Kineococcus endophyticus: one gene and its partner. The protein of the gene in region 1 binds, or shares a complex with, the protein of each later gene. Links are inferred from orthologs where the notes say so. Each region holds a gene or a part of one and is shown on either strand. Other genes may lie near its edges. The genes, in order: pcrA and uvrB.

Region 1 (13,954 bases):
CAGCGCCAGACCGACGACCGACCCGTTGACGCCGGAGTTCGAGGCGATGACGAAGACGTCGCGGGGGTCGCGGACGACGGTGGCGAAGACGTCCTGGGCGATGTTCGGGTCGCGTTCCAGCGGGGGTTCACCCGTCAGTTCCGCGATCTCGTGCTCGCCGAGGAGGGCGGCGTCGCGCAGGGCGACCTTGTTCGTGGGGATGAGCCCGCCGGCACGTCCGGCGACCTCCATGGCGAAGGCCTCCGAGTGCCCGGTGCCGAACGCCTGGACGACCCCGCCGGCGGCGATGCAGTCCGCGAGCAGGCCCACGGCCTCGTCGAGACCGCCGGAGGTGGCCAGCGTCGAGAGGCGGTCGAGGCGGTCCCGCACCTCGGTGCCGAACTGGGCGACGTGGCCGGCGAACCGGTCGGCGAAGGGGGGCACAGCATCTCTCCTTGAGTCGTCGATTCACCGCGTCGTTGCTGGTTGCATGAATGTTTCACTCGGTCGAGAGGGCCTGTCAAGGGATCGCCGTGTTGCGTTCGTGTTGCGTTCTCGTTGCGCTCGCGGCCCCCTCCTGGAAGGGCTTTCCGGTCCCGCCGGGGACCGCACGCAGCGTGGTCGCAGTGCTAGCCTGCGTCAGCTGGATGAGTCATCCACTCTGACGGAGGAGTCCGGATGGGCGTCGAAACCCTCGACCCGGCGCAGCGCATCGAGGCGGTCCGGGCCGACCTGCCCCCTTCCCTGCGCAAGGTGGCCGACTTCGTGCTGGAGTCCCCCGAGAGCGTCGAGGAGTGCTCGGCCACCGAGCTCGCGCGCCGGGCCGGCACGTCCCAGGCCGCCGTCACGCGGTTCTGCCAGACCATCGGTCTCGACGGGTACCAGGGCCTCGTGCGCTGGATGGCCCGCGAACAGGGACGCAAGGACGGCGGCGGGTCCGTCTGGGGGTCGGCCGAGATCGGGCCGGAGATCGCCCCCGACGACGACCTCGACCGCGTCGCCGCCGTCGTCGCCGCCGCCGACGTGCGCAGCCTGCAGGACACCGCGCGCCGCCTCGACCTCGACGCCGTGGAGCGCGCGGCGCAGGCGGTCGCGCGCGCGCACCGCGTCGACGTGTACGGCGTGGGCGGCAGCGCCGCGATGGCGGCCGAGACCGACGCCCGCCTGTTCGGCATCGGCGTCCCGGTGCGGAACTGGACCGAGGTCCACGCCGCGAGCACGTCGGCGGCGCTGCTCACCCCCGCGGACGTCGCCATCGCCATCTCGTTCTCCGGCGCGACCCGCGAGGTCGTCGAACCCACCGAGCTGGCTGCGCGGCGCGGCGCCACGACCGTCGCCGTGACCGGGGACCCGACGTCGGCGCTGGCCCAGCTCGCGGACGTCGTCCTCACGGTCGCCCCCGGCGGCACGACCTACCGGGAGGGGCCGTTCGCCGCCCGGCACGCTCAGCTCCTCGTCGTCGACTGCCTCTACGTCCGGGTCGCGCAGTTGACGTTCGCCCGCGCCAGCGCCGCCCGCGCCCTCACCGACCACATCCCCGCCCAGCACGCGGTGCGCCCGGCCCGGCGGCGGGCCCGGTGAGCGACGGCACCCGCGAGCCGGACCTGCGGTACCTCGCCCACGTCCGCCCGTCGGCGCGTCAGCTGCGCTGGCAGGCGCTGGAGTTCTACGGGTTCGTCCACTTCGGCATGAACACCGTCACCGACCGGGAGTGGGGCCTGGGTCACGAGGACCCCGCGCTGTTCGACCCGCCGGACGTCGACGCCGGCGAGTGGGTCGCTGCGCTGGCCGCTGCCGGGATGCGCGGGGTGGTCCTCACCGCCAAGCACCACGACGGGTTCTGCCTGTGGCCCAGCGCCCACACCGCCCACTCCGTCGCGGCCAGCCCCTGGCGCGGCGGCCGCGGCGACCTCGTCGCCGAGGTGTCGCAGGCCTGCGCCGCAGCCGGTCTGGCCTTAGGCGTCTACCTCTCCCCGTGGGACCGCACGGACCCGCGCTACGGCTCGGGCCGGGACTACGACGACTACTTCGTCGCCCAGCTCACCGAACTCCTCACGGGGTACGGCGACGTGTTCTGCGTCTGGCTCGACGGCGCCAACGGCGAAGGCCCCGACGGCCGCCGGCAGCTGTACGACTGGGACCGCTACGTGCGCGTCGTCCGTGCGCTGCAACCGGAGGCGGTCGTCAGCGTGTGCGGGCCGGACGTCCGCTGGTGCGGGAACGAGGCAGGCCACACCCGCCGCGACGAGTGGAGCGTCGTGCCGCACGAACTGCGGGACGCCGAGGGCACGGCCAGCCGTTCCCAGCAGGCCGACGACGGGGAGTTCTCCCGCCGCGTGCGCTCGGACGAGGAGGACCTCGGCAGCCGGGCCGCGCTGGCCGGGTACGCCGGGGAGTGCGTCTGGTACCCGGCCGAGGTCAACACGTCCGTGCGACCGGGCTGGTTCCACCACCCCGCCGAGGACGACCGGGTGCGCCCCGCGGCGGAGTTGTTCGACCTGTGGCGCGCGGCCGTCGGCGGGAACTCCTGCTTCCTGCTCAACGTGCCGCCCGCGGCGACCGGCCGGATCGCCGACCCCGACGTCGCGGCCCTGGCGGGGCTCGGCGACCTCGTGCGCCGGCACGTCGAGGGCGACCGTGCGGGGGAAGCCGTCGTCGGCGACGAGGACGGACCCGTCGACCTCGCCGGGGCGCCCGTCGAGGGACGGTCCCCCTGGTCCCCGGACGACGACCGTCCGCGCCTGGGCCTGCGGTTCCCCTCGGCGTTCCCGGTGCGCTCGGTCGACCTGTGGGAGGACATCGCCCACAGCCAGCGGATCGAGCGGTTCTCCGTCGTGCTGTCCCGCGCTGGCGAGGTCGTCTGGCGCGGTGGGGCCGGGGTCGTCGGGCACCTGCGGATCCTCGACGTGCCCGACGTGCTCGCCGACCACGTCGAGGTGGTGCTGGAGGAGTTCCGCGCACGGCCGGCTCTGACCGGTGTCCGCGTCGTCAGCGCGTGAGCAGTCCCGCGTAGAGCTCGGGACGCCGGTCGGCGTGCACGCCGTTGCGCGCCGACGTGCTCTTCTCGCGCGCCAGCCCGAGCCGGCAGCGCGCGAGCAGGACGTGCTCCCCCGCACCGGCCGGTGCCTCGACGAACGGGCGCCCGTCGGGTCCGACGACCGCCGAACCACCGACCCACGTCACGCCGCGCTCGGCCCCGGTCCGGTCGCAGGCGGCGACGAACATCCGGTTCGCCGACGCGGCGGCCTGGACGTGCACGACCTCCATCGGGCGGCCCTCGCCGCGCGGCGGACCGGGCCAGTTCGTCGGCGCGCACACGAGGTCGGCACCGGCGAGGCCGATGAGCCGCATCCACTCCACGAACCCCAGGTCGTAGCAGACGGCGAGCGCCAGCCGGCCCCACGGCGTCGCGACCACCTCGGGCAGCTCGTCACCGGGGACGAACACGTCCTTCTCGCCGTCCCACAGGTGCGCCTTGCGGTAGACCGTCCGGATCCCGCTGCCGTCCAGCAGCAGGGCGCTGTTGCGCAGGGACCGGTCGGCGTCGAGCTCGGCGAACCCGACCGCGACGACGAGGTCGTACCGGCGGGCGAGGTCGGTGAACGCGGCGGCGGTCGGGCCGTCGGCGGGTTCGGCGAGGTCCTCGGCCTCCTGGGCGGAGACGAAGACGTAACCGCTGCGCAGGAGTTCGGGCAGGACGACGATGCGCGCGCCCCGGCGGGCCGCGTCCTCCGCCGCGGCGAGGCCGCGGGCGAGGTTGCCGTCGGGGTCCCCGACGGCGAGGGCGACCTGGCAGACGGCGACGTCCACCTCGGGCAGCGGGGAGGTCGTGCTCATCCCGTCAGGATGCCGCAGCGCGGGCGGGACCGGACGGGAACGGAGACGATGCCCTCGTGAGCACCACCACCTCCACGACGATCGTCTGCCTGCACGCCCTCGGGATGAGTTCCCGTTCCTTCCGACCGCTGGCGCGCGAGCTGGCGCCGGGGTTCGACCTGGTGGCCCTGGACCTCCCGGGGTTCGGCGGGGCGCCGCTGGACCCGGGCACGTCGGTCGAGGCGATGGCGAGGTGGGTCCTCGACCAGCTGACCGGACGGGACCGGGGGCGGTGGCTGCTGCTCGGTCACAGCATGGGCGGGAAGGTCGCCACCGTCGTCGCCGCGGGACTGGCACCGCACGAACGGCCGGCGGGGGTCGTGCTGCTCGCCGCGTCCCCGCCGTCACCGGAGCCGATGGCGGAGGACCGCCGGAGCACGATGCTCGGCTGGGCCGCTGACGGCCCGCTCGGCGGAGCGGCCGTCGGCGAGTTCCTCGACGCGAACACCGGCGACCCGCTGGACCCCACCCTCGACGCCCTGGCGCGCGAGGACCTGCGGCGCACCGACCCCGCCGCCTGGCGGGCGTGGCTGCAGCACGGCAGCCGCGAGGACTGGTCGGACCGGGTGGGCCGGCTCGACGTCCCCGCGCTGGTCCTCGCCGGAGGTGCCGACGGGGACCTGGGCCCGCAGGCGCAGCGGGAGCTCAACGGCGCCGTGTACCCACGGGCGGAGTTCACCACCCTGCGGGGCGCGGGCCACCTGCTCCCGCTGGAACGGCCCGCCGAGGTGGCGGCCGCGATCCGTCAGAGCTTCTCGACCGGCGCGTAGCGCAGCAGCAACCGCTTGGTGCCCTCGGTGCGGAAGTCGATGTGCGCGATGGTCTTGTCCCCCTCGCCCTCGACCCGCACGACGGTGCCGAGGCCGAAGGAGTCGTGGGTCACCCGGTCCCCCGGGTTCAGCGCGATGACGGGGCGGTTGCCCGCAGAGCGCACGCCCGGGCGTTGCGAGACGCGCGAAGCCGCCGACGGCGAGGAGACGTTCTGGTACGTCGACTCCCCGCGCTTCCAGTCCAGCAGCGTCGGCGGGACCTCGTCGAGGAACCGGGACGGCGGGTACTGCTGCGGCGCCCCCCACGCGCTGCGCACGGCCGAGCGGGACAGGTAGAGCCGTTCCCGAGCGCGGGTGAGCCCGACGTAGGCGAGCCGGCGTTCCTCGGCGAGCTGGTCGGGATCCCCCAGCGAGCGCTGGTGCGGGAACGTCCCGTCCTCCATGCCCGTGAGGAACACGACGGGGAACTCCAGGCCCTTGGCCGTGTGCAGCGTCATGAGGGTGACGACGCCGTCGTCCTCGGCACCGGCCGGGATCTGGTCGGCGTCGGCCACGAGGGAGACGCGCTCGAGGAAGTCCGACAGCGTGCCCTCGGGGTTGTCCTCGGCGAACTCCTCGGCGACGGCGACGAGTTCGGAGAGGTTCTCGACGCGCGACTCGTCCTGCGGGTCGGCGCTGGCGCGCAGTTCGGCGAGGTACCCCGTCTGCTCCAGGACCGCCTCCAGCACGACGGCCGGGGACGCCCCGGACTCGGCCAGCGTGCGCAGGTCGGCGATGAGCTGGGCGAACCCCTTGATGGCGTTGAGGGAACGGGAGACGAGCCCGATGGCCTCGTCGGCCCGGTCCAGGGCGGCGCCGAAGCCGATGCGCTCGCGTTCGGCCAGGACGACGATCGAGGCCTCGGCCCGTTCGCCGATGCCGCGCTTGGGGGTGTTGAGCACGCGGCGCAGGTTGACGGTGTCGTCGGGGTTGTCCAGGACGCGCAGGTACGCGACGGCGTCCTTGATCTCCTTGCGCTCGTAGAAGCGCGTCCCACCGACCACCTTGTAGGGCAGACCGGTGCGGATGAACACCTCCTCCAGCGACCGGGACTGGGCGTTCGTCCGGTAGAAGACCGCGACGTCCTTGTACTTCACGTCCTCGTGGTCGTGGAGGCGGTCGACCTCCTCGGCGACGAAGGCGGCCTCGTCGTGCTCGTCGTCGGCGACGTAGCCGATGATCTTCTCCCCTGCGCCCGAGGCGGTCCACAGGTTCTTGGGGCGGCGGTCCTCGTTGACCTTGATGACCTCGTTGGCCGCCGTGAGGATGTTCTGCGTCGAGCGGTAGTTCTGCTCCAGCAGGATCGTCGTGGCGTCGGGGTAGTCCTGCTCGAACTCGACGATGTTGCGGATCGTCGCGCCGCGGAAGGCGTAGATCGACTGGTCGGCGTCGCCGACGACCGTCAGCTCGCCCCGCGGGACGTTGCCCTCCTCCGTGCCGACGAGTTCCTTCACCAGCACGTACTGCGCGTGGTTGGTGTCCTGGTACTCGTCGACCAGGACGTGCCGGAACCGGCGGCGGTAGTGCTCGGCCACGTCCGGGAACGCCTGCAGCAGGTGGACGGTCGACATGATGAGGTCGTCGAAGTCCATGGCGTTGGCCTGGCGCAGCCGCTGCTGGTACGTCCGGTAGGCGCGCGCGAGGACCTTCTCGGTCTCGGTGCCCTCGCCGGAGTGCGCGCGGTCGAAGAAGGTGTCCTCGTCGACCAGCTCGTTCTTGAGGTTCGAGACCATCGCCGACATCGCGCGCGGCGCGTGCTTCTTCGGGTCCAGCTCCAGCTCGCGGCCGACCATCGCCATGAGCCGCTGGGAGTCGGCGGAGTCGTAGATCGAGAACGACGTGCGCATGCCGAGGTGCTGGGCCTCGCGCCGCAGGATCCGGACGCAGGCGGAGTGGAACGTCGAGACCCACATGCTGCGCGCGCCCATGCCGACGACGTCGCCGACGAGGGCCGCGACGCGCTCGCGCATCTCGGCCGCGGCCTTGTTGGTGAAGGTGATCGCGAGGACCTGCCCCGCGCTCGCCCGCCCCTCGGCGAGCAGGTGCGCGATGCGGTGCGTCAGCACGCGCGTCTTGCCCGAGCCGGCCCCGGCGACGATGAGCAGGGGGGACCCGGCGTGCACGACGGCCTGGCGCTGCTGGGGGTTCAGGCCCGCGACGAGCGCCGCGGGGTCCAGCCCCGGGCGCCGCGGTCGCCGGGCCGCGGAGGTGTCGGCGAGCACGGCGGGACCCGTGTCGCCCCGCCCGCCGCCGGGACCGGAGGGGCCGCCGAAGGGGAGGTCGTCGAAGAGTGTGCTCATCGTCCGTCAAGGGTAGGCCTCCCTTCGGACAGACCCCGCCGCGAACGGGCACACCGCGGCGCCCGGCCGTTGGTCCGATCCGGTCCTCGATGGACCACTCCGGTCCATCCCGGTCTACACTGGTCCCATGCCACGGCTGACGAAGGAACAGATCGACGAGGAGATCCTCGACGCGGCGGCCGCGCTGTTCGCCCGGCACGGCCTCGAGCAGACGTCCGTCCAGCGCATCGCGGACGCCGTCGGCTACTCCAAGACCGGCCTGCTGCACCGCTTCCCGACGAAGGAGGCGATCGCGGAGGCGACCATCGCCCACACCGTCGACCACTTCGAGGCCGTCGCGGCCGCCGTCGACGGCACCCCGGCCGGCTCCGCGCGGGACCGGCGGGTGCTGGAGGCGCTGGTGGCCCTGGCGGCCAGCCGCCCCGGTCTCGTCTCCTTCATGCTGACCTCGATCAGCCAGGGCGTCCTGACCGGCGAACGCCTCGACGTCCTCGGCGAGGTCCTCTTCCGCGCCTTCGGCGCCACGGTGCCCACCCCCGGGACGGAACCGACGCCGGCCGAGGTCACCCGGGCCGTGCGCATCACGAGCGCCGTCGGCGGCCTGGCCGTCACGTCTCTCGCCTTCTGCGAGGTCCCCACGACCGACCTGGCCGACGACCTCGTCGCCGCCGCCCTCGGCGCGCTCGGCCACCCCGACGCGCACCCCCACGAGACGGAGAACTGACCGATGGCCACCTTCCTGCACCGCCTCGGCCGGGGGTCCTTCCGGTTCCGCGGCCTCGTGATCGCGGTCTGGGTGCTGCTCCTCGCCCTCGGAGGCGTCGGCGCGGCCACCCTGTCCGGCAAGACCGTGAGCACCTTCGAGATCCCCGGCCAGGAGTCGACGACCGCCCTGCGCCTCATCGGCCAGGAGTTCGGGGACACCGCCGACGGCGCGTCCGCGCAGGTCGTCCTCCAGGTCCCCGCCGGCCAGCAGATCACCGCGCCCGAGAACGCCGCCAAGGTCGCGGGCGTCGTGCAGGCGCTGAACGCCCTGCCCGGCGCGCGCGGGGCGAGCAACCCGCTGGACCCGCAGAACCCCGTCGTCTCCCCCGACCTGCGCGCCGCCTACAGCACCGTCTCCTACGGGGTCGCCCCGCCGGAGGTCACCGACGCGCAGCGGCAGGCGCTCCTGCGCGCCGTCGACGACGCCCGCGGTTCGGGCCTGACGGCCGAGGTCACCGGGACCGCCACGCAGGGCGTCGCGACGATCGGCGGGGCGGCCGAGGTGCTCGGCGTCGTCGTCGCGCTCGTCGTGCTCGCCATCACCTACGGCTCCCTCGTCGCGGCGGGCATGAACCTGCTGACGGCCGTCGTCGGCGTCGGCATCGGGGCTCTCGGCATCACGACCCTCACCGGTTTCGTCGACCTGCAGTCCACGACCCCGATCCTCGCGGTCATGCTCGGCCTGGCCGTCGGGATCGACTACGCGCTCTTCATCGTCACGCGCTTCCGGCACGAGCTGCTGGCCGGCAGGTCGGTCGCCGAGGCCGTCCCGCTCGCCGTCGGCACCGCCGGGTCGGCCGTCCTGACGGCCGGGACCACGGTCGTCATCGCCCTCGCCGGCCTCGCGGTGGCGGGCATCCCCTTCCTCACCGAGATGGGTGTCGCGGCCGCCGCGACCGTCGTCGTCGCCGTCCTCGTGGCCCTCACGCTGGTCCCCGCCGCCCTGGGCGTCGTGGGCCTGCGCGCCCTGCCGCGCGCGGCCCGCCGGGCCCTGGCCCACGAGAGCGGCAAGCACACCGCCGTCCCGCCGGCCGAGCCCGACCCCGCCGGTCGCGGGTTCTTCGGCGGCTGGAGCCGCCTCGTCACCGGCCGGCGCTGGCTGAGCCTGGTCGCCGCGGTCGTCGCGCTCGGCGCCGTCTCGATCCCCGTCGCCTCGATGCAGACGAGCCTGGCCACCTCGTGGCCGGACGGCAGCACCCAGGAGAAGGCGCAGGCGATCCTGTCCGACCGCTTCGGCGCCGGGGTGAGCGGTCCGCTGCTCGTCCTGACCCGCGGCGCGGACGCCGTGGCCCGCGGCGGTGAGCTGACCACCGAGCTCGCCCGCCTCGACGGCGTCGCCCTCGCCACCCCCGCCGTCCCGAGCGCCGACGGGCGGGCCGCCCTCGTGACGGTCATCCCGACGACCGCCCCCGACGCCGCGGCGACGACCGACCTCGTGCACCGCATGCGCGACCTCATCCGCGAGGACGGCTCGAGCACGCCGGCGTACGTGACGGGTCAGACGGCCGTGAGCGTCGACGTCAACGCCACGCTGTCGGACGCGCTGCCGGTCTACCTCGTGCTGGTCGTCGGCCTCGCGTTCGTGCTGCTCGTGCTCGTGTTCCGCTCGATCCTCGTCCCCGTCGTCGGGGTCCTCGGGTTCCTCCTGACGATCGGCGCCTCGCTGGGCGCCACCACCGCGGTTTTCCAGTGGGGCTGGCTCAAGCAGCTCGTCCACGCCGACACCACGGGGCCGCTGCTGAGCCTGGCGCCGATCATCGTCGTCGGGATCCTCTTCGGCCTCGCGATGGACTACCAGGTGTTCCTCGTCTCGCGGATGCACGAGGCGCACGCCCACGGGGCGCAACCGCTGCAGGCGGTGCGGACGGGGTTCCGGCAGGCGGCACCCGTCGTCGTCGCGGCCGCAGCGATCATGTTCGCCGTCTTCGCCGGGTTCGTCCCCGAGGGCGACGCGACGATCAAGCCCATCGCGTTCGCCCTGGCCGTCGGGATCCTCGCCGACGCCGTCGTCGTCCGGATGATCGCGGTGCCCGCGGCCCTGTCGCTGCTCGGCCGGGCGGCCTGGTGGCTGCCGCGGTGGCTGCGCTGGCTGCCGGTGCTGGACGTCGAGGGCGCGGCCCTCGAGCGGCGCGACCCCGCCGGCGAGCGCCCCGCCGCCCCCGCCCCGACGCACTGAGCCACCGCCCGTCACCCACCTTCGTGGAAAACACTCTTTCCGCCCTTGGAACACGTGTTCTGAGGGCGGAAAGTGTGTTTTCCACGCGGGACGAGGGGTCGAGGTGGGGCTCCAGGAATGCTCCCCGGGTGCCGATGGTTGTGAGGACTGGTCGCCCCGGTACGTGTCCCCGGGCCTCAACTCCAGCCGCTACGAGCGGCCACTCGCCGAGAGGCGACGCTCGGGGCGACCAGCCTCCTCGTCAGGACGCCCGGCGTCGCGCGGCCGTCAGCAGCAGCCCGCCGGCCAGGACGAGAGCCGCACCGGCCGCGAGCCAGGGCGCGACGTCCGCTCCGGTGTTCGCCAGCGACCCCGGCTGCGCCGCGGCCGTCCGCGACGGACGCTGCGTCGGGGTCCTGCTCGGCGCCGGCGCGGCGGCAGGTGCCGTCTGGGCCGGCGCGGTCGGCGCCGGAGTCGTCGGGACCGGGGCCGGTGCCGCGGCGGCGGGGGCGTAGCGCAGCTCGGTGTCCGGTGTGAGGCGCTGGTTCTCGGGCAGGCCGAGGTAGGCCGTGAACGCCTCGAGGTCGGTCTTGCCGAGTTCGGCGCGGTCGGTGCCCTCCGCCAGCGTCGTGAAGTTGTCCCCGCCGGAGGCCAGGAAGCTGTTCACCGTGACGCGGTACTGCGCGGCCGGGTCGACCTCAGCACCGTCGAGGGTCACGGAACGGATCCGCTGGCCCGCGGGAGCGGCCTCGTCGTAGGTGAAGAAGAGACCCTTCGACAGGCCGAGGGCGAGGAACGGCCGCGAGGAACCCGCCGGCTGCCACTGCTCCTCGAGGACCTGGCGGACCTGCGCACCGGTGAGGGTCATCGTGACGACCGAGTTCGCGAACGGCTGCACCGCCGCGGCTTCGGCGTACGTGACGACCCCGTCGCCCTCGGCTCCGGACTGCGCGTACAGCAGGTCCGCCCGCAACCCGCCGGGGTTCTCCAGCGCGATCTGGGCGCCCGCGGCCTCCGTCTGCTGCAGCTGCGCGTCGGCGACGAGGTTCCCCAGCGGCGACTGCTTGCCGCGGTCGTCGTCCTCACCGGAGAACGCGCGGGTGATGTCCGCGGTGATGGAACCCACCGGCTGCTTGCCTCGGTCGTCGGCGTAGGCCACGGCGTCGTCGACGATCTCCTGGACCTGCGGGTTCGGGGTGAAACCCTCGACCGGCAGGACCTGGTGGCCGGCGGCGACCACGTCGCGCGACGTCGTGTCCACGTCGAGGACGAGGTTGTCGACGGCCGTGGAGTAGCTCTCCGCGGAGACCACGGGGCGCTGGACGGTGCGCCCAGCGACTCCGAAGGCGCAGTCGTAGCGCAGGTGGGTGTGCCCGGAGACGATCGCGTCGATCTGCGCGCTCGACTCCTGCACGATCTTCCCGAACGCGCCCTGCGTCCCGACGGTGGCGCAGTCGGTGCCCGACGACCCCTCGTGCGCGAGGAGGACGATCACGTCCGCCTCGTCGTTGGCGGTGTTCCCGTCGGACAGCTGCGCGGCGACGGCGTTCGCGGCGGCCACGGGGTCGGTGAACTGCAGCCCCTGGATGCCGGCCGGGGCGACGAGGCTCGCCGTCTGCTGCGTCACGACGCCGACGAAACCCACGCGGACCCCACCGACGTCGGTCGTCGCGAACGACGGCAGCGCGTGGGTCCCGTCGGCCTTCAGCACGTTCGCGGCGAGGTAGGGGAACGCCGCGAGGGGGTTCGCCCCGTTCGCACCCGGCTTGCCCTGCACGCCGATCCGGTCGACGAGGTCGGAGTAGCCGCGGTCGAACTCGTGGTTCCCGGCGGCCGAGACGGCGACGCCCATGGCGTTGAGCGCGGCGATCGTCGGGGCGTCCTGCTGGATGAACGACGTGAACGTCGAGGCGCCGATGTTGTCGCCGGCCGAGACCACGACGGTGTTGGGGTTCTTCGCGCGCATCGCGTCGAACACCCCGGCGAGTTGCGCCGCGCCACCGATCGGGGCCCCGTCGTCCGTCTCCTCGGGCGACTCCAGACGGCCGTGGAAGTCGTTGAACGCCCCGATCTGGATGCGGGTCGTCCCGGCGGCCGGGGCCGGGAGGACGTCCGGCACCTGACCCGGAGTCGCTGCGGGAGTGGCTGCGGGAGTGGCTGCGGGACTGGCTGCGGGTGTCGTCGCGGCCGTCGCGGGGACCGCCAGCAGCGGGACCGCGAGCGCCGCGGTGGCGGCGCCGGAGCAGAGGAACCGGACGAGGGGACGACCAGGACGCATGGGCTCGCTTCCGAGGGGGGTGGGGGCGAGCCGGATCCTGCCATCACAGCCGCCGCAGGGGAACCCCTCAGCGGTTCCCTCCCCCGCCCCTCAGCCCTGCAGGGCGATGTGCAAGCCCCGCTGGGCGACGCCCACCAGACCGATGTCGTCGGCCTCGCCGAGCGGGACCCAGCGGGCGAGGTCGGTGCTGCCCCCCACGTCGAGGACGACGGGGTCGAGGACCTCGAGGGGTTCGGCGCGGACGAGGATGCGCACCGCGTGGAAGTCCTCGAGGACCCCGCGCGGGGACCGGCCGGTGAAGTGCTCGGCGCCGATCTCGGCCAGGCCGGTGACGCGGACCGCCATGCCCGTCTCCTCGTGGACCTCGCGCACGACGGCCTCGAGCGGGTGCTCGCCGTGGTCGACTCCACCGCCGGGCAGGGTCCAGCGTCCGGGGCTCGGCGTCTTCGTGCTGAGCCGCGTCAGCAGCAGGGAGCCGTCGGCGACGACGACGGCGTAGCAGGCGAGCCGTTGCCGCACGACGGGGACATCGGCGGAGGTGCTGTCGGGGGCGCTGTCGACGGCCGGGGACAACCGCACCCGCTCGGCGGGGTCGAGGGCGACGCGGTCGTCCGCGACCAGCGGCCAGTCGTCGGAGACCGGGATCCACTGCGCCACAGCGGGAGCCGAACCGTCGGGCAGCGTCCCGGCCAGCACGAGGTGCACCGTGTGCAGGTCGAGCCCGAACACCCCCTCGCCGTCCGTGCGGCGGCCGTCGTGGACGGCCAGCAGCTCACCGAGGTCGAGGTCGGGGCCGAGGACGCGCCGGGCAGCGGCCAGCGGCGTCTCCCCGTGGGCGAGCAACGCCCACGGCAGGGCGTCGTCGAGCACGAGCAGGCGCCCGCCGGCCTCGACGGCGACGTGGACCGCGACCCGCTGGAGGGCGCTCACGCGGCGCGGACGCCGAGCTCGGCCTGGACCGCGTGCGTGTTCTTGCGCTCGGCGTAGAAGGACAGGAAGGGGATGGTGCCCGCGAGCGCCGTGAGGACCATGCGCTTCCAGGACCAGCGCAGCCGGTTCCCCAGGTCGAAGACCGTGATGAGGAGGATCACGTACAGCCAGCCGTGCGCGATGCCGGCGACCCGGGTGACGCTGTCACCGCCGCCGAAGAGGCCGAGGTACTCCTGCGGCATGCCGATGCACGTCAGCACGATGAGACCGATGCCCGTCACGTAGGCCATCACGCGGTACCGCGTGAGCGCGGCCCTGATCTTCGGCTCCGACCGCAGCCCGCCGGACGTCCCCGCGCTCACCGGGCACCACTCATGTCTCGTCCTCCTGCACCGTGCGCCGGTCCGTCCGCCGCCGTCTCGAGGTCATCCTCTCCCGTCTCCCTGCGCTCATCGCGCACGGCCCGGAACCAGACGACGACGGCGAAGAGCGCGAACACCCACCACTGCGCCGCGTAGGCGAGGTTGCGCCAGTCCAGGCGCCGGGAGGCCTGGCCGGGGTCCGCAGGCGGCACGGCCTGCAGACCGGCGGCCGGGGCGGTGTCGGTGACGTAGGCGTTGGCGACGGGGTAGTCGACGCGGTTGACGAGGTCGGCCGCGCTGACGATCCACGTCTGCCCCGCGGGCAGCACGGCCGTCGAGGGGGCGACGTCGGAGGCCTCCGGTGGCTGGACGACCCCGACGAGGTCGACCCGGCCGGTCGGCAGGGCGGGCGCCGGGGAGCCCTCGGGCACCCAGCCGCGGACCAGCGGCACGCCGGACCCGTCGGGCAGCACCACGACGCCGAGGGCCCACGCACCCAC
Region 2 (13,822 bases), on another replicon or contig:
CGCGGAGATGACGACCTTCTTGGCGCCGGCGGCCAGGTGGGCCTTGGCCTTCTCGCCGTCGGTGAAGAAGCCGGTGGACTCCACGACGACGTCCACGCCCAGGTCGCCCCAGCCGAGGTTGGCGGGGTCGCGGTCGGCGAGCACCTTGACGCTCTTCGACCCGACGACGATCGAGTCGCCCTCGACGCGCACGTCCTCGGCGAGCTTGCCGAGGATGGAGTCGTGCTTGAGCAGGTGCGCCAGCGCCTTGGCGTCGGTGAGGTCGTTGACCGCCACGATCTCGACGTCCGCGTTCTGCGCGAGTGCGGCGCGGAAGAAGTTGCGGCCGATGCGGCCGAATCCGTTGATGCCGACCCGAGTGGTCATGCGCTCTCCATCCCTTGACGCACCCCGTGACCGGGCGGGCCGGGTGCGTCTCGTGCGTCCCGTACGTGATCAGTACTGGTGCGGTACCCCGCTGACGACCGGGGGCACCCGCCGCGGGCCCCGCGGCGTCGGCACGACCCTATGGCCTGCGTCACGTCGTCGCGGACCCGGGGTGGCTCAGGCGTCGAGCATGTCCGCCGTCAGGCCCGACTCCGTGCCCGGCACACCGAGCTCGATGGCCTTCTTGTCCGCCATCCCCAGCAGCCGCCGGATGCGGCCGGCGATCGCGTCCTTGGTCATGGGCGGGTCCGCGAGCTGGCCGAGCTCCTCGAGGCTGGCCTGCTTGTGCTCCAGCCGGAGCCGGCCGGCCTGCAGCAGGTGGTCGGGGATGTCCTCGCCGAGGAGTTCCAGGGCCCGCTCCACGCGTGCGCCCGCCGCGACCGCGGCCCGCGCCGAGCGACGCAGGTTGGCGTCGTCGAAGTTCGCGAGGCGGTTGGCGGTCGCCCGCACCTCGCGGCGCATGCGCCGCTCCTCCCACGTCATCATCGCGTCGTGCGCTCCGAGGCGCGTCAGCAGCGCCGAGATCGCGTCGCCGTCGCGCAGGACGACGCGGTCCACCCCGCGCACCTCGCGCGCCTTGGCCGACAGCTCCAGCCGGCGGGCGGCGCCGACGAGGGCGAGCGCCGCCTCCGGGCCGGGGCAGGTGACCTCGAGCGCGGCGGACCGGCCGGGTTCGGTGAGGGAGCCGCGGGCCAGGAACGCCCCGCGCCAGGCGGCCTCGGCGATCTGGGTGGAGCTGGAGACGATGTGCGAGGGCAGACCGCGCACGGGCCGCCCGCGGCCGTCGAGCAGCCCCGTCTGGCGGGCCAGGGACTCACCGTCGCGCGCGACGCGCAGCACGTAGCGGGTGGCGCGGCGCAGCCCGCCGGCCTGCACGACGAGCAGGTCGCTGGGGTGGCCGAAGACGTCGGCGATGTCGCGCCGCAGCCGCCGCGCGATCGAGGCGGAGTCGAGCTCGGCCTCGATGACGATGCGCCCGGACACGATGTGCAGGCCGCCGGCGAAGCGGAGCATGACCGACACCTCGGCCTTGCGCGCCGCCGTCGTCGTCACCGGCAACCGGCTCAGCTCGTCCTTGACCGCCGCCGTCATCGCCATGGTGCGTCCTCCCCCGGGACCCTCGTCCGCTGTGCCTGTGCTCGTCCGTCTGCTCGCGCTGCGCCGCGCGCTGCCCCCCGCCTGGTCAGGGCCCCGCCGCGAAGACGTCACGGTAGGCCGCCGCGAGCCGCAGCGCGTCGTGCCGGGGGGTTCCGTCCCCCACGGACACGGTGCGCAGCAACAGGTTCGCACCCATCGAATCGGCGACGGACCGCAGGGCGTCCACGTCGGTCACGGCCACCGGGTCGGCCAGGACGGCGTCCACCCGCAGGTCCGGCGCGTGCGCGGCGAGGACCTCCAGGTGGGCCTCGGCGCTGAAGCCGTCGGTCTCCCCCGGCTGCACGGCGAGGTTGAGGGTGACGCAGGTCCGCGCCGAGGTCCGCGTCAGGGCCTGCGCGAGCCCCGGGACCATGAGGTGCGGCAGGACGCTGGTGAACCAGGACCCGGGGCCGAGCACGACCCAGTCCGCCGTCGTGATCGCCTCGACGACCTCCGGCCGCACGGGCGGGTCCGGCGGCAGCAGCCGGACGTTGGCGACCCGACCGGTGGTGGAGGCGACCGCGACCTGGCCGCGCACCTCGGTGAGCTCGTCGGGCGCGCCCGGGACGAGTCCCAGGACGTCGGCGACGATGTCGAGCGGGACGGCGGCCATGGGCAGGACCCGGCCCCGGGCGCCGAGCAGCCGGCCCACCCAGTCCAGGCCGGCGACCTCGTCGCCGAGCAGCTCCCACAGCGTCGCGATGAGCAGGTTGCCGGTGGCGTGCTGGTGCAGGGACCCCTCGCTGGAGAAGCGGTGCTGCAGCACGTCGCGCCAGGTGCGGCCCCACTCGGAGTCGTCGCACAGGGCGGACAGGGCCATCCGCAGGTCCCCCGGCGGCAGCCCGCCGAGTTCGCGGCGCAGGCGTCCGGACGACCCGCCGTCGTCGGCGACGGTGACGACGGCCGTGAGGCGGTCGGTGAGGTGGCGCAGCGCGGACAGCGAGGCGGACAGGCCGTGGCCGCCGCCGAGCGCGACGACCGCCGGGGCGCTCGAGGGCGCGGCGACGGGGGCCAGGGCGCCGACCGTGGGGATGAGGCCGGTGGGGAAGCTGGTGGCGGAGGGGTGGGTGGACTCGGGCAGGGGTCTCACTCCCGACCCAGGTCGCGGTGCAGCACGCGGACGGGGACGCCGTCGCGGCGCAGGCGGGCGCCGAGCTCCTCGGCCATCGCCACCGAGCGGTGCTTGCCACCGGTGCACCCGATGGCGATGGTCGCGTACCGCTTGTTCTCGCGGCGGTAGCCGTCGAAGACGGGGGCCAGCGCGGACTCGTAGCGGTCAAGGAACGGGGTGGCGCCCTCGGCGGCGAGCACGAACCGGGAGACGGGCGCGTCCTGGCCGGTGAGCGGCCGCAGCTCCGGTTCCCAGTGCGGGTTCGGGATGAACCGCACGTCGGCGACGTGCTCGGCGTCGGCGGGGGTGCCGTACTTGAAGCCGAAGCTCATGACGGTCACGCGCAGGTCGTCGGCGCGGTCGGCCTCGAAGAGGGAGGCGACGAGCGCGCCGAGCTGGTGGACGTTGAAGGAGCTGGAGTCCACGACGACGTCGGCGCGGGCGCGCAGCTCGCCCGTCAGGGCCCGTTCGCGGGCGATGCCGTCGACGATGCGGTCGTCGCCCTGCAGCGGGTGTGGGCGCCGGACGGACTCGAACCGGCGGACGAGGACCTCGTCGGTGGCGTCGAGGAACAGCACCCGCGGGGAGACGTGCCGGGTGTCGAGGGCGGCGAGCGCGCCGGTCAGCTCGGCGAAGAAGCTGCGGCCGCGGACGTCGACGACGACGGCCAGGCGCGGGATCGCCTGTCCTGCACGGGCCGCGAGCTCGGCGAGCGGTTCGAGCATCTGCGGCGGCAGGTTGTCCACGACGTACCAGCCGAGGTCCTCGAGGGCCTTGCCCGTCGTGGACCGCCCCGCGCCGGACATCCCGGTGATGATGAGCAGTTCGGGCCGCCGCTGCCGGTCCGGTCCGGTGCCCGCAGAACTCCGGGCGTCCGCCCCGTCCCGCGGGTCCACGCCCTCCGCCGTCTCCTGCACGCGCTCATCCTGTCATCCCGGGCGTGTCGTCCGCGACGAGGTGGGAACTCGCCGCGGTCGACCGGTCACCTGCCGTGGTCGCACTCCCCGCCACGGTGGGCTCAGTCGAGGAGCTCCCCCGTGGCGGTGTTGACGGCGGGTTCGGTGGCCGCCGACGACCCCGCGAGCGCCTCCACGACGGCCGCGGCGGTCTTGGCACCCATGCCCGGGACGGCGGCCAGCTCCTCGGCGGTGGCGGCGCGCAGCTTCTTGACGGAGCCGAAGTGCCGGAGCAGCGCCGTCTTGCGGGCCTGGCCGAGGCCGGGGACGCCGTCGAGCGCGGAGGTCGTCATCGCCTTGGACCGCTTGGAGCGGTGGTAGGTGATGGCGAAGCGGTGGGCCTCGTCGCGCACGCGCTGCAGCAGGAAGAGCCCCTGGCTGGTGCGGGGCAGGACGACGGGGTGCTCCTCCCCCGGCAGCCAGACCTCCTCCAGCCGCTTGGCGAGCCCGCACAGGGCGACGTCGACGACCCCCACGTCGGCCAGGGCGCGCGCGGCGGCCTCGACCTGGGGCCGGCCGCCGTCGACGACGACGAGGTTGGGGGCGTAGGCGAAGCGGCGGGGGCGACCGGTCTCGGGGTCGATGCCGGCCAGAACCTCCCCGCCGACCGCTCCGGACGTCTCGACCTCGACGCCGTCGGCGCTCTCCGTGATCGCCGCGCTCTGGCCCGGCCCGCCGTCCTGCTCCGAGCGCATCCGGCGGAAGCGCCGGGACAGGACCTCGCGCATCGCGCGGGTGTCGTCCACGCCGCCCTCGTCGCCGCGGACGGCGAAGCGCCGGTAGTCGGCCTTCTTCGGCAGGCCGTCCTCGAAGACGACCATGGAGGCGACGACGTTGGTCTCCTGGGTGTGGGAGACGTCGTAGCACTCGATGCGCAGCGGGGCCTCCTCCAGGCCGAGGGCCTCCTGCAGCTCCTGCAGGGCCAGGCTGCGGGTGGTGAGGTCCCCGCCACGGCGGGTCTTGTGCAGGGCCAGGGCCTGGGTCGCGTTGCGGTGCACCGTCTCCATCAGGGCGCGCTTGTCCCCGCGCTGGGGGACGCGCAGGTCCACGCGGGAGCCGCGCAGCTCGCTGAGCCAGTCCTCCACGTCGGCCTCGACGGTGGCCGGCAGCTCGGGGACGAGCACCTCGCGGGGCACGCCCTCGCCGGTCTCGCCGCCGTACACCTGCAGCAGCAGCTGCTCGACGAGTTCGGGGGTGCCGACGTCCTCGACCTTCTCGGAGATCCACCCGCGCTGGCCGCGGACGCGTCCACCCCGGACGTGGAACACCTGCACGGCGGCCTCGAGCTCGTCGTCGGCGATGGCGAACACGTCGGCGTCGGTCGCGTCGGGCAGGACGACGGCGGACTTCTCCAGGGCCTTGGTGAGGGCGCCGAGGTCGTCCCGGAGGCGGGCCGCGCGCTCGTAGTCCATCTCGGCGGCGGCGGCCTTCATCTCGCGCTCGGCGCGGCGGACGAACTTGGCGGTGTTGCCGGCCATGAAGTCGCAGAAGTCCTGCGCGAGGTCCTTGTGGTCCTCGGCGGACACCTTCCCGACGCAGGGCGCGGAGCACTTGTCGATGTACCCCAGCAGGCAGGGGCGGCCGACCTGGCCGGCGCGCTTGAAGACCCCCGTCGAGCACGTGCGGACGGGGAAGACGCGCAGCAGCAGGTCGACGGTCTCGCGGATGGCCCAGGCGTGGGTGTACGGACCGAAGTAGCGGGTGCCCTTGCGCTTGGCGCCGCGCATGACCTGCACGCGCGGGAACTCGTCGCCCATGGTGACGGCGAGGTACGGGTAGGACTTGTCGTCGCGGTACTTGACGTTGAAGCGGGGGTCGTACTCCTTGATCCAGGAGTACTCCAGCTGCAGGGCCTCGACCTCGGTGGCCACGACGGTCCACTCGACGCTGGCGGCCGTGGTGACCATGGCCATGGTGCGCGGGTGCAGCGCGGACAGGTCCTGGAAGTAGTTCGACAGGCGGGCCCGCAGGCTCTTGGCCTTGCCGACGTAGATCACCCGGCCGTGCGGGTCGCGGAAGCGGTACACCCCGGGTTCGACCGGGATCTCCCCCGGCTTGGGGCGGTAGGTGGCGGGGTCGGGCACGGGGTCGAGGGTAGGTCGCCGGTCCGACACGAGCCCGTCACCCCCGTGCCGCGACGCACCGCTGCCGCCCGGTCACCGTGTGCGAGAGGTCGTGCGGGGTGCGGGTGAACACGGCCCCGATCGGCCCACGCGCGGCCTGCCCGGGGGCCGGTGCCGTCCTAGCGTCCGCGTGTGGTCTCCCCGACGCTCAGCCCGTCCGTCCCGGCGCCGGCGGCGCCCGACCGTCCGCGGGTGCTGCGCCGGCCCCTGGGCTTCCCCGTCGGGGACGGCGCCCCCGGACCGGTCGCGGTCGTCGTGGGCGACGGCCTCGACGCGACGCGCACGGCGGAGGTGGTGCAGCGGCTCGGGGCCGCCGGGGTGCTGGTGCGGACCGGCGAGGCCACCGGGCTGCCCCGACCCGCGACCGACGGCGCCTGCGAGGACGTGGAGGTGCCCTCCGGAGGGTCGGGCCGGGTGCTCGGCGCCCTCGTGGCCGGGCTCGCCGACGTCCTCGCCGGGCACCGGCCGTCGGCGGTGCTCGTCCACGGCGGCGGCACCGCGGCCCTGGCGGGCGCGCTGGCCGCCAACGCGGCGGGGCTGCACCTCGTGCACCTCGGCGCGGGGCTGCGCAGCCACGACCGGCGGCAGCCCGAGGAGCACCACCGCCGGGTCGTGGACGGCCTGGCCGACCTGTGCTGCGCCCCCTCCGCCGCGGCCGTGGCCGCCCTGCGCGCCGAGGGCGTCGCCGACGAGCGGATCCTGCTCACGGGTGACCCCGTCGTGGAGTCGCTGCACCGGTTGCTGCCCGACGACGCCACCCAGGACGCCCTGGCCGCCGAGCTGCGGCTGCCGGCCGGGTACGTGCTGCTCACGGTGGACCGGCCCGACCACACCGGACAGCCCGAGCTGCTCGCCCAGCTCCTGGGGGAGGTCGCGACGCTCGTCGAGGCCGGGTTGCCGGTGGTCGTCCCGGCCGGCCCGTCGACGGCGGACCGGTGGCGGGAGCTGGGGTTCGGCGGCCTGCTGGACCGGTGCACGGTCCTGGGGTCGCTGGACCCCGTGCAGAGGACGGTCGTCCAGCACCGAGCGGCCGTGCTCGTCTCGGACGCGGAGGGCGCGGCCGAGGAGGCCTCCGTCCTCAAGCGCCCGGCCCTGCTCGTGCGCCGCGCGACCGAGCGTCCCGAGGTCCTGGGCACCTTCACCACTCTCGTGCCCGGCGGACTGCGGCTCGCCGCCGCCGTCCGCCGCGCCCTGGCCGACGACCCAGCCCGGCTGCAGACCCTGCCGAGCCCCTACGGGGACGGCTCGGCGAGCCGGGTCGTGGTCGAGTCGGTGGTCAAGCTCGTCGCCCCGTTCTGAGGCGCCGGGCCGGCGACCTCAGCTGGCCCGCGCCCGACGCCGCCGCGTGCCCGCCGTCGCCGTGGTGGTCTGGAGGATCTCGGCGAGGAACTGGCCCGTGTAGCTGGCCGGGTCCGCCGCGACCTCCTCCGGGGTGCCGGTGCACACGACCGTGCCGCCGCCGTTGCCGCCCTCGGGCCCCATGTCGACGAGCCAGTCCGCGGACTTGATGACGTCGAGGTTGTGCTCGATGACCAGCACGCTGTTGCCCTTGTCGACGAGGCCCTGAACCACGCCGAGGAGCTTGCGGATGTCCTCGAAGTGCAGGCCCGTCGTGGGCTCGTCGAGGACGTAGACCGTGCGGCCGTTGGAGCGCCGCTGCAGCTCCGAGGCCAGCTTCACGCGCTGCGCCTCCCCGCCCGACAGGGTCGTCGCCGGCTGCCCGAGCCGGACGTAGCCCAGGCCGACCTCGGTGAGGGTCGTCATGAACCTGGAGATGGCCGGGACCGCGGCGAAGAAGTCGGCGGCCTCCTCGATCGGCATGTCGAGGACCTCGGCGATCGTCTTGCCCTTGAAGTGCACCTCCAGGGTCTCCCGGTTGTACCGGGCCCCGTGGCACACCTCGCAGGGGACGTAGACGTCCGGCAGGAAGTTCATCTCGATCTTCAGCGTGCCGTCGCCCGCGCACGCCTCGCAGCGGCCGCCCTTGATGTTGAAGGAGAAGCGGCCCGGCTGGTAGCCGCGCAGCTTCGACTCCGGTGCCGAGGCGAACAGCTTGCGGATGTGGTCGAAGACCCCCGTGTACGTGGCGGGGTTCGACCGCGGCGTGCGGCCGATGGGGCTCTGGTCGACGTGCACGACCTTGTCGAGGTGCTCCAGCCCCTCCACCGACTTGTGCCGGCCGGGGACCCGGCGGGCACCGTTGAGCTTGTTGGCCAGCACCGTGTAGAGGATGTCGTTGACCAGCGTCGACTTCCCGGACCCCGACACCCCCGTCACCGCGACGAGCTGACCGAGCGGGAACTCGACCGTCACGTCCTTGAGGTTGTTCTGCCGGGCGCCGGTGACGACGAGCTTGCGCCCGTCCTGCGGGCGCCGCTGGGCGGGCACCTCGATGGCCCGGGCGCCGGAGAGGTACTGGCCCGTCAGCGACTTCGGGTTCGTCAGCAGGCCCTCGAGGTCGCCGGAGTGCACGACCTCCCCGCCGCGCTCCCCCGCGCCGGGACCGAAGTCGACGATCCAGTCGGCGATGCGCACGGTGTCCTCGTCGTGCTCGACGACGATGAGGGTGTTCCCGAGGTCCCGCAGCCGCGTCAGGGTGTCGATGAGCCGGCGGTTGTCGCGCTGGTGCAGGCCGATCGACGGCTCGTCCAGCACGTAGAGCACGCCCACCAGCCCCGAGCCGATCTGCGTCGCGAGCCGGATGCGCTGGGCCTCCCCGCCGGACAGGGTGCCCGAGGGGCGCGACAGGGACAGGTAGTCCAGACCGACGTCGAGCAGGAACCCGAGCCGCGCCTGGATCTCCTTGAGCACCTGGCCCGCGATCTTCTTGGCCCGCGCCGACAGCTCCATCGTGTCGAGGAAGCGCGAGCACTCGTCGATCGGCAGGGCGCAGATGTCGGAGATCGAGCGTCCGGCGATCTTCACGGCCAGCGAGGTGGGCTTGAGCCGCGCCCCCTGGCACACGGGGCACGGCGTCTCGCGCATGTACCCCTCGTACCGCTCCTTCGAGGAGTCCGACTCGGTCTCGGCGTGCCGGCGCTTGACGAACTCGACGACGCCCTCGAAGCCCGTGGAGTACGACCGCTCACGGCCCCACCGGTTCTTGTAGCGGACGTGGACCTGGTGGTCCTTGCCGTACAGCAGGGCGTCCTTGGCGCGCTTGGGCAGGGCCCGCCACGGGGTCGTCGTCGAGAAGGACAGGTCGGCGGCGAGCGCCGTGACGAGGCGCTCGAAGTAGTCGGCCGACCCCGCCGTCCACGGCGCGATGGCCCCCTCCTCCAGGGAGAGGTCCTCGTCCGGCACGACGAGCTCGGGGTCGACCTCGAGCTGGGTCCCGATGCCCGTGCACTCCGGGCACGCCCCGAACGGGGAGTTGAAGGAGAAGGAGCGCGGCTCGATCTCGTCCAGCTCCAGGGGGTGCTCGTTGGGGCACGCCATCTTCTCGGAGAAGCGGCGCTCCCCCTCGGGGCCCTCGACGTCGACGAGGTCGGCCACGAGCAGCCCCGAGGACAGCAGCAGCGCCGTCTCGACGGAGTCGGTGAGGCGGCGCTTGACGCCGTCCTTGACGACGAGGCGGTCGACGACGACCTCGATGGTGTGCTTGAGGCGCTTCTGCAGCGTCGGCGGGTTGTCCAGGGGGACGACCTCGCCGTCGACCCGGGCGCGGGCGAAGCCCTTGGCCTGCAGCTCGCGGAACAGCTCCGCGTACTCGCCCTTGCGCTCGCGCACGACCGGGGCGAGCAGCTGGAAGCGCGTCCCGTCGGGCATCTCCAGCAGTTGGTCGACGATCTGCTGCGGCGTCTGGCGGCCGACCGGCTCCCCGCAGACGGGGCAGTGCGGCGTGCCCGCCCGCGCGAAGAGCAGGCGCAGGTAGTCGTAGACCTCGGTGATCGTGCCGACCGTCGAGCGGGGGTTGCGCGACGTGGACTTCTGGTCGATCGACACCGCCGGCGACAGGCCTTCGATGAAGTCCACGTCGGGCTTGTCCATCTGGCCGAGGAACTGGCGGGCGTACGCCGACAGCGACTCCACGTAGCGGCGCTGGCCCTCGGCGAAGATCGTGTCGAAGGCCAGCGAGCTCTTGCCCGAGCCGGACAGGCCGGTGAAGACGACGAGGCTGTCGCGGGGAAGGTCGACCGAGACGTTCTTGAGGTTGTGCTCGCGGGCACCCCGGACGACGAGGCGGTCGCCCGCCGCGCGGGCGCTGGCCACCGAGCGCGTCGCCGAGCTGGCGGAGGTCCGGCTGCGACGGGCGCCGCCGCTGCCCTGGGCGGGCACCGGTTGCGGGGACGCCGCGGTCCCCGTCGCGCTCTGGGTCTTCGCTCTCGCGGTCTTCGCGCTCGGGGTCTTCGCGCTCGGGGTCTTCGCGCTGGAGGAGGGGGTCCGGGATGCCACGGGGCAACCCTAGGCGCCACCTCCGACACGAGCCTCCGCGCGCGGTCCGGGGACGCCACCCGTGAGGACTGCACGGGTGGGCGTCCACCGATCGGCGGACGCAGGTAGTTGAGCGTTCTGCTTACCCTCAGTACATGGCTCCACCCGTCTCCGCCCTGCAGGACGCCCACCCCCACCACCTCGCGGTCGCCGGCGTCCCCGCCGCCGACGCTGTGGCCGAGTCCGCCGCGACCGGCCCGACGCGCTGGCTGGACGACGACGAGCAGGTGACCTGGCGGACGTTCCTGTCCGCGACGCAGTTGCTCCTCGACCGCTTCGACCGGCAGCTGCAACGGGACTCCGGGATCCTCCTGACGTACTACGAGATGCTCGTGCGCCTGTCCGAGGCCCCTGACCGGTCCCTGCGGATGAGCGAGCTGGCCGAGTCCTCCCTCTCCTCCCGCAGCCGCGTCTCGCACGCGGTGGCCCGGATGGAGGAGCGCGGCTGGATCCGCCGGGAGGCCTGCCCGACGGACGGTCGCGGCTACCTCGCCGTGCTGACGGACAAGGGGCTGGAGGCCCTGGCGGCTGCGGCCCCCGGGCACGTGGAGACGGTGCGCACCACGCTGTTCGACCGGCTGACCGACGACCAGCTGCAGCAGCTGCGGTCCATCAGCGAGGTCCTGCTGGAGCACCTGCAGGAGACCGGCAGCGTCTCCCCCGTCCCGCCGGCTCCCGGGCACTCCTGACGCGTCGGGTCGAGGCGCCGGGCGCCGGCCGGTCAGGAGGGGACGGCCGGCCCCCGTTCGTCCTGCACGACCACCGCCTCCCGCGGCCGCACCACGACCTGCGGTTGGCGGAGGACGGCGTGCTGCGGTCCTGGGCCCTGCCCAACGGCCTGCCGACCGCGGCCGCCCGCAACCGGCTGGCGATCGCGGTCCCCGACCACGACCTGGACCACCTCACCTACGAGGACGCCACGAAGACCATCGCGGACACCGGCTGGTGGGAGCTGGAGGACCGGGACGAGCGCAGGACGGTCTTCGTGCTGCACGGGCGGACGGGGCCCCGCCGCTTCGCCCTGGTCCGCACCCGCGGGTCCGGAGGCCGGTCGGCAGGGCCCGGCGGACTGCTGCTGCACCTGACGTCGCAGCAGCCCGCCGGGTGAGCCGGTGGGCTCGAGGGCTCAGGCCCCCTGCGCCGCGCGCATCCCCCGCAGCTCCTTCTTGAGGTCGCCGACCTCGTCGCGCAGCCGCGCCGCCAGTTCGAACTGCAGCTCGGCGGCGGCCGAGTGCATCTGGTCGGTCAGCTCCTGGATGAGGTCGGCGAGGTCGGCCTGGGGCATCCCCGCCTTCGGCTCGGGCCCCACCTCGCGGCCGACGTTCTTGCCCTTCGCGCCCTTGCCCGGCGTCGGGGCCTTGCCGCGCGACTGCGACCGGCCGCTGCCGCCCTGGCCCCCGCCCTTGGCCGCCGCGAGGAGTTCGGCGGTGTCGGCGTCCTCGCGGGCGATGAGGTCGGTGATGTCGGCGATCTTCTTGCGCAGCGGCATCGGGTCCACACCGCGCTCGGTGTTGTAGGCGATCTGCTTCTCGCGGCGGCGGTTCGTCTCCTCGATCGCCTCGGCCATCGACGGCGTGATGCGGTCGGCGTACATGTGCACCTGACCGGAGACGTTGCGGGCCGCGCGCCCGATCGTCTGGATGAGCGACTTCGACGAGCGCAGGAAGCCCTCCTTGTCGGCGTCGAGGATCGCGACGAGCGAGACCTCCGGCAGGTCCAGGCCCTCGCGCAGCAGGTTGATGCCGACGAGGACGTCGTACTCGCCCTGCCGCAGCTCGCGCAGGAGTTCCACGCGACGCAGGGTGTCGACCTCGGAGTGCAGGTACCGCACGCGGACGCCCTGCTCGAGGAAGTAGTCCGTGAGGTCCTCGGCCATCTTCTTCGTCAGCGTCGTGACGAGGATGCGCTCGTCCTTCGCCGTCCGCAGCGAGATCTCGTGCAGGAGGTCGTCGATCTGCCCCTTCGTCGGCTTCACGACGACCTCGGGGTCGACCAGCCCCGTCGGGCGGATGATCTGCTCCACGACCCCCTTGCCGCGGGAGAGCTCGTAGTCCCCCGGCGTCGCCGACAGGTAGACCGTCTGGCCCGTGCGCTCGAGGAACTCCTCCCAGCGCAGGGGGCGGTTGTCCATGGCGCTGGGCAGGCGGAACCCGAAGTCCACCAGGGTCCGCTTGCGGGACATGTCGCCCTCGTACATCGCCCCGATCTGGGGCACCGTCACGTGGGACTCGTCGATGACGAGGAGGAAGTCCTCGGGGAAGTAGTCCAGCAGCGTGTTCGACGCCGACCCGGGACCGCGGCCGTCGAGGTGGCGGGAGTAGTTCTCGACCCCGGAGCACGAGCCGACCTGGCGGAGCATCTCGATGTCGTACGTCGTGCGCATCCGCAGCCGTTGCGCCTCCAGCAGCTTGCCCTGCTGCTCCAGCTCGGCCAGCCGCTCCGTCAGCTCGGCCTCGATGGTGCCGATGGCGCGCTCGAGGCGCTCGGGGCCGGCGACGTAGTGCGAGGCGGGGAAGACGTAGACCAGCTCCTCCTCGCGCAGCACCTCCCCGGTCAGCGGGTTCAGCGTGTAGAGCTTGTCGATCTCGTCGCCGAAGAACTCGATCCGCAGCGCGTGCTCCTCGTACTGCGGGATGATCTCCACGGTGTCGCCCCGCACGCGGAAGGTGCCGCGGGTGAAGGCCAGGTCGTTGCGGGTGTACTGCTCGACGATGAACTTGCGCAGCAGTTCGTCCCGCTCGATCGTGTCGCCAACCTTCAGCGTCACCATCCGGTCGACGTACTCCTGCGGGGTGCCGAGGCCGTAGATGCACGACACGGTCGCGACCACGATGACGTCGCGGCGCGTCAGCAGGGAGTTCGTCGCGGAGTGCCGCAGCCGCTCGACCTCGTCGTTGACCGAGGAGTCCTTCTCGATGTAGGTGTCCGACTGCGGGACGTACGCCTCGGGCTGGTAGTAGTCGTAGTAGGAGACGAAGTACTCGACGGCGTTGTTGGGCAGCAGCTCGCGGAACTCGTTGGCCAGCTGCGCGGCGAGCGTCTTGTTCGGGGCCATGACGAGCGTGGGGCGCTGCACCTGCTCGATGAGCCAGGCCGTCGTCGCCGACTTCCCCGTGCCCGTCGCGCCGAGGAGCACGACGTCCTGCTCGCCCGCGTTCACCCGTCGCGCCAGCTCGGCGATGGCGGTGGGCTGGTCCCCCGAAGGGGAGTACTCGGAGACCACCTCGAAGGGGGCCACCCGGCGCTGGATGTCTGTCGTCGGCCGCATGGGGGAAGACTAGGTCGGACCTCCGACACTCAGCCTCTCGATGACCTCCGGCAGCACCGTCACGCTCACTGCGCACCCCGGGTCGGCGCTGTCCCACCGCCGCTGACCTGCGGGGACGTACCCGAGGTCCGCCAGTCCGCTCTCGGCGGACACCCACGCCCCCAGCGGCCAGCGGTCCCCCTCGAACAGCCACGCCGGGCCGCCCGCCCTCGAGAGGCGGTGCAGCACGCGGTGCCGGTCGCCCTCGGCCGGTGTCCCGACGGGCACCGGACCGCGCCGGCCCGCACGGAGCCCCTCCTCGAACGGCACGAGCCGCTCACGCCACAGCCGCTCGACGAGCCCGGGCAGCGGGTCCGGGACGCCGTCC

What was found.
Region 2: the proteins of pcrA (region 1) and uvrB are in contact, whole or in part, in a crystal structure (PDB 7EGT), measured with the Thermus thermophilus proteins. The link is inferred for Kineococcus endophyticus from one-to-one orthologs. Residues at the interface, in WP_096412145.1 of Thermus thermophilus: His654, Arg656, Phe657, Gln666, Asp668, Glu669, Lys680, Arg681, Leu682, Ser683, Lys685, Tyr686, Ala687; in WP_096411307.1 of Thermus thermophilus: Glu23, Leu25, Arg26, Asp27, Gly28, Glu29, Arg30, Phe31, Arg55, Glu326, Asp327, Phe328, Glu379, Ser382, Gln383, His398, Gly400, Arg401.

The regions. Positions count from the first base shown.
Region 1 is NZ_JBFNQN010000003.1:349,392-363,345, reverse strand. Bases 4,283-7,352 are described here. They hold pcrA (DNA helicase PcrA), read right to left. Parts: upstream 6,965-7,352; coding sequence 4,601-6,964; downstream 4,283-4,600. Other genes in these bases: AB1207_RS05955 (TetR/AcrR family transcriptional regulator), read left to right, coding at 7,092-7,352; AB1207_RS05965 (alpha/beta fold hydrolase), read left to right, coding at 4,283-4,625. In the rest of the region: AB1207_RS05985 (sugar isomerase domain-containing protein), read right to left, coding at 1-423; AB1207_RS05980 (MurR/RpiR family transcriptional regulator), read left to right, coding at 658-1,560; AB1207_RS05975 (alpha-L-fucosidase), read left to right, coding at 1,557-2,978; AB1207_RS05970 (nitrilase-related carbon-nitrogen hydrolase), read right to left, coding at 2,968-3,816; more of AB1207_RS05965, read left to right, coding at 3,873-4,282; more of AB1207_RS05955, read left to right, coding at 7,353-7,688; AB1207_RS05950 (MMPL family transporter), read left to right, coding at 7,692-9,905; AB1207_RS05945 (bifunctional metallophosphatase/5'-nucleotidase), read right to left, coding at 10,147-12,162; AB1207_RS05940 (NUDIX domain-containing protein), read right to left, coding at 12,253-13,092; AB1207_RS05935 (DUF3817 domain-containing protein), read right to left, coding at 13,089-13,454; AB1207_RS05930 (SURF1 family protein), read right to left, coding at 13,451-13,954. UniProt on the Escherichia coli protein: A helicase with DNA-dependent ATPase activity. Unwinds DNA duplexes with 3'-5' polarity. Translocates on single-stranded DNA with 3'-5' polarity. Initiates unwinding more efficiently from a nicked substrate than double-stranded DNA.
Region 2 is NZ_JBFNQN010000013.1:117,426-131,247, reverse strand. The notes cover bases 10,885-13,822. They hold uvrB (excinuclease ABC subunit UvrB), read right to left. Parts: upstream 13,456-13,822; coding sequence 11,314-13,455; downstream 10,885-11,313. Other genes in these bases: coaE (dephospho-CoA kinase), read right to left, coding at 13,465-13,822; AB1207_RS18590 (DNA polymerase ligase N-terminal domain-containing protein), read left to right, coding at 10,885-11,295. In the rest of the region: gap (type I glyceraldehyde-3-phosphate dehydrogenase), read right to left, coding at 1-366; DNA-binding protein WhiA, read right to left, coding at 544-1,524; AB1207_RS18620 (gluconeogenesis factor YvcK family protein), read right to left, coding at 1,610-2,596; RNase adapter RapZ, read right to left, coding at 2,650-3,498; excinuclease ABC subunit UvrC, read right to left, coding at 3,693-5,714; AB1207_RS18605 (UDP-N-acetylglucosamine 2-epimerase), read left to right, coding at 5,886-7,052; excinuclease ABC subunit UvrA, read right to left, coding at 7,071-9,965; AB1207_RS18595 (MarR family winged helix-turn-helix transcriptional regulator), read left to right, coding at 10,283-10,876; more of AB1207_RS18590, read left to right, coding at 10,873-10,884. UniProt on the Escherichia coli protein: The UvrABC repair system catalyzes the recognition and processing of DNA lesions. A damage recognition complex composed of 2 UvrA and 2 UvrB subunits scans DNA for abnormalities.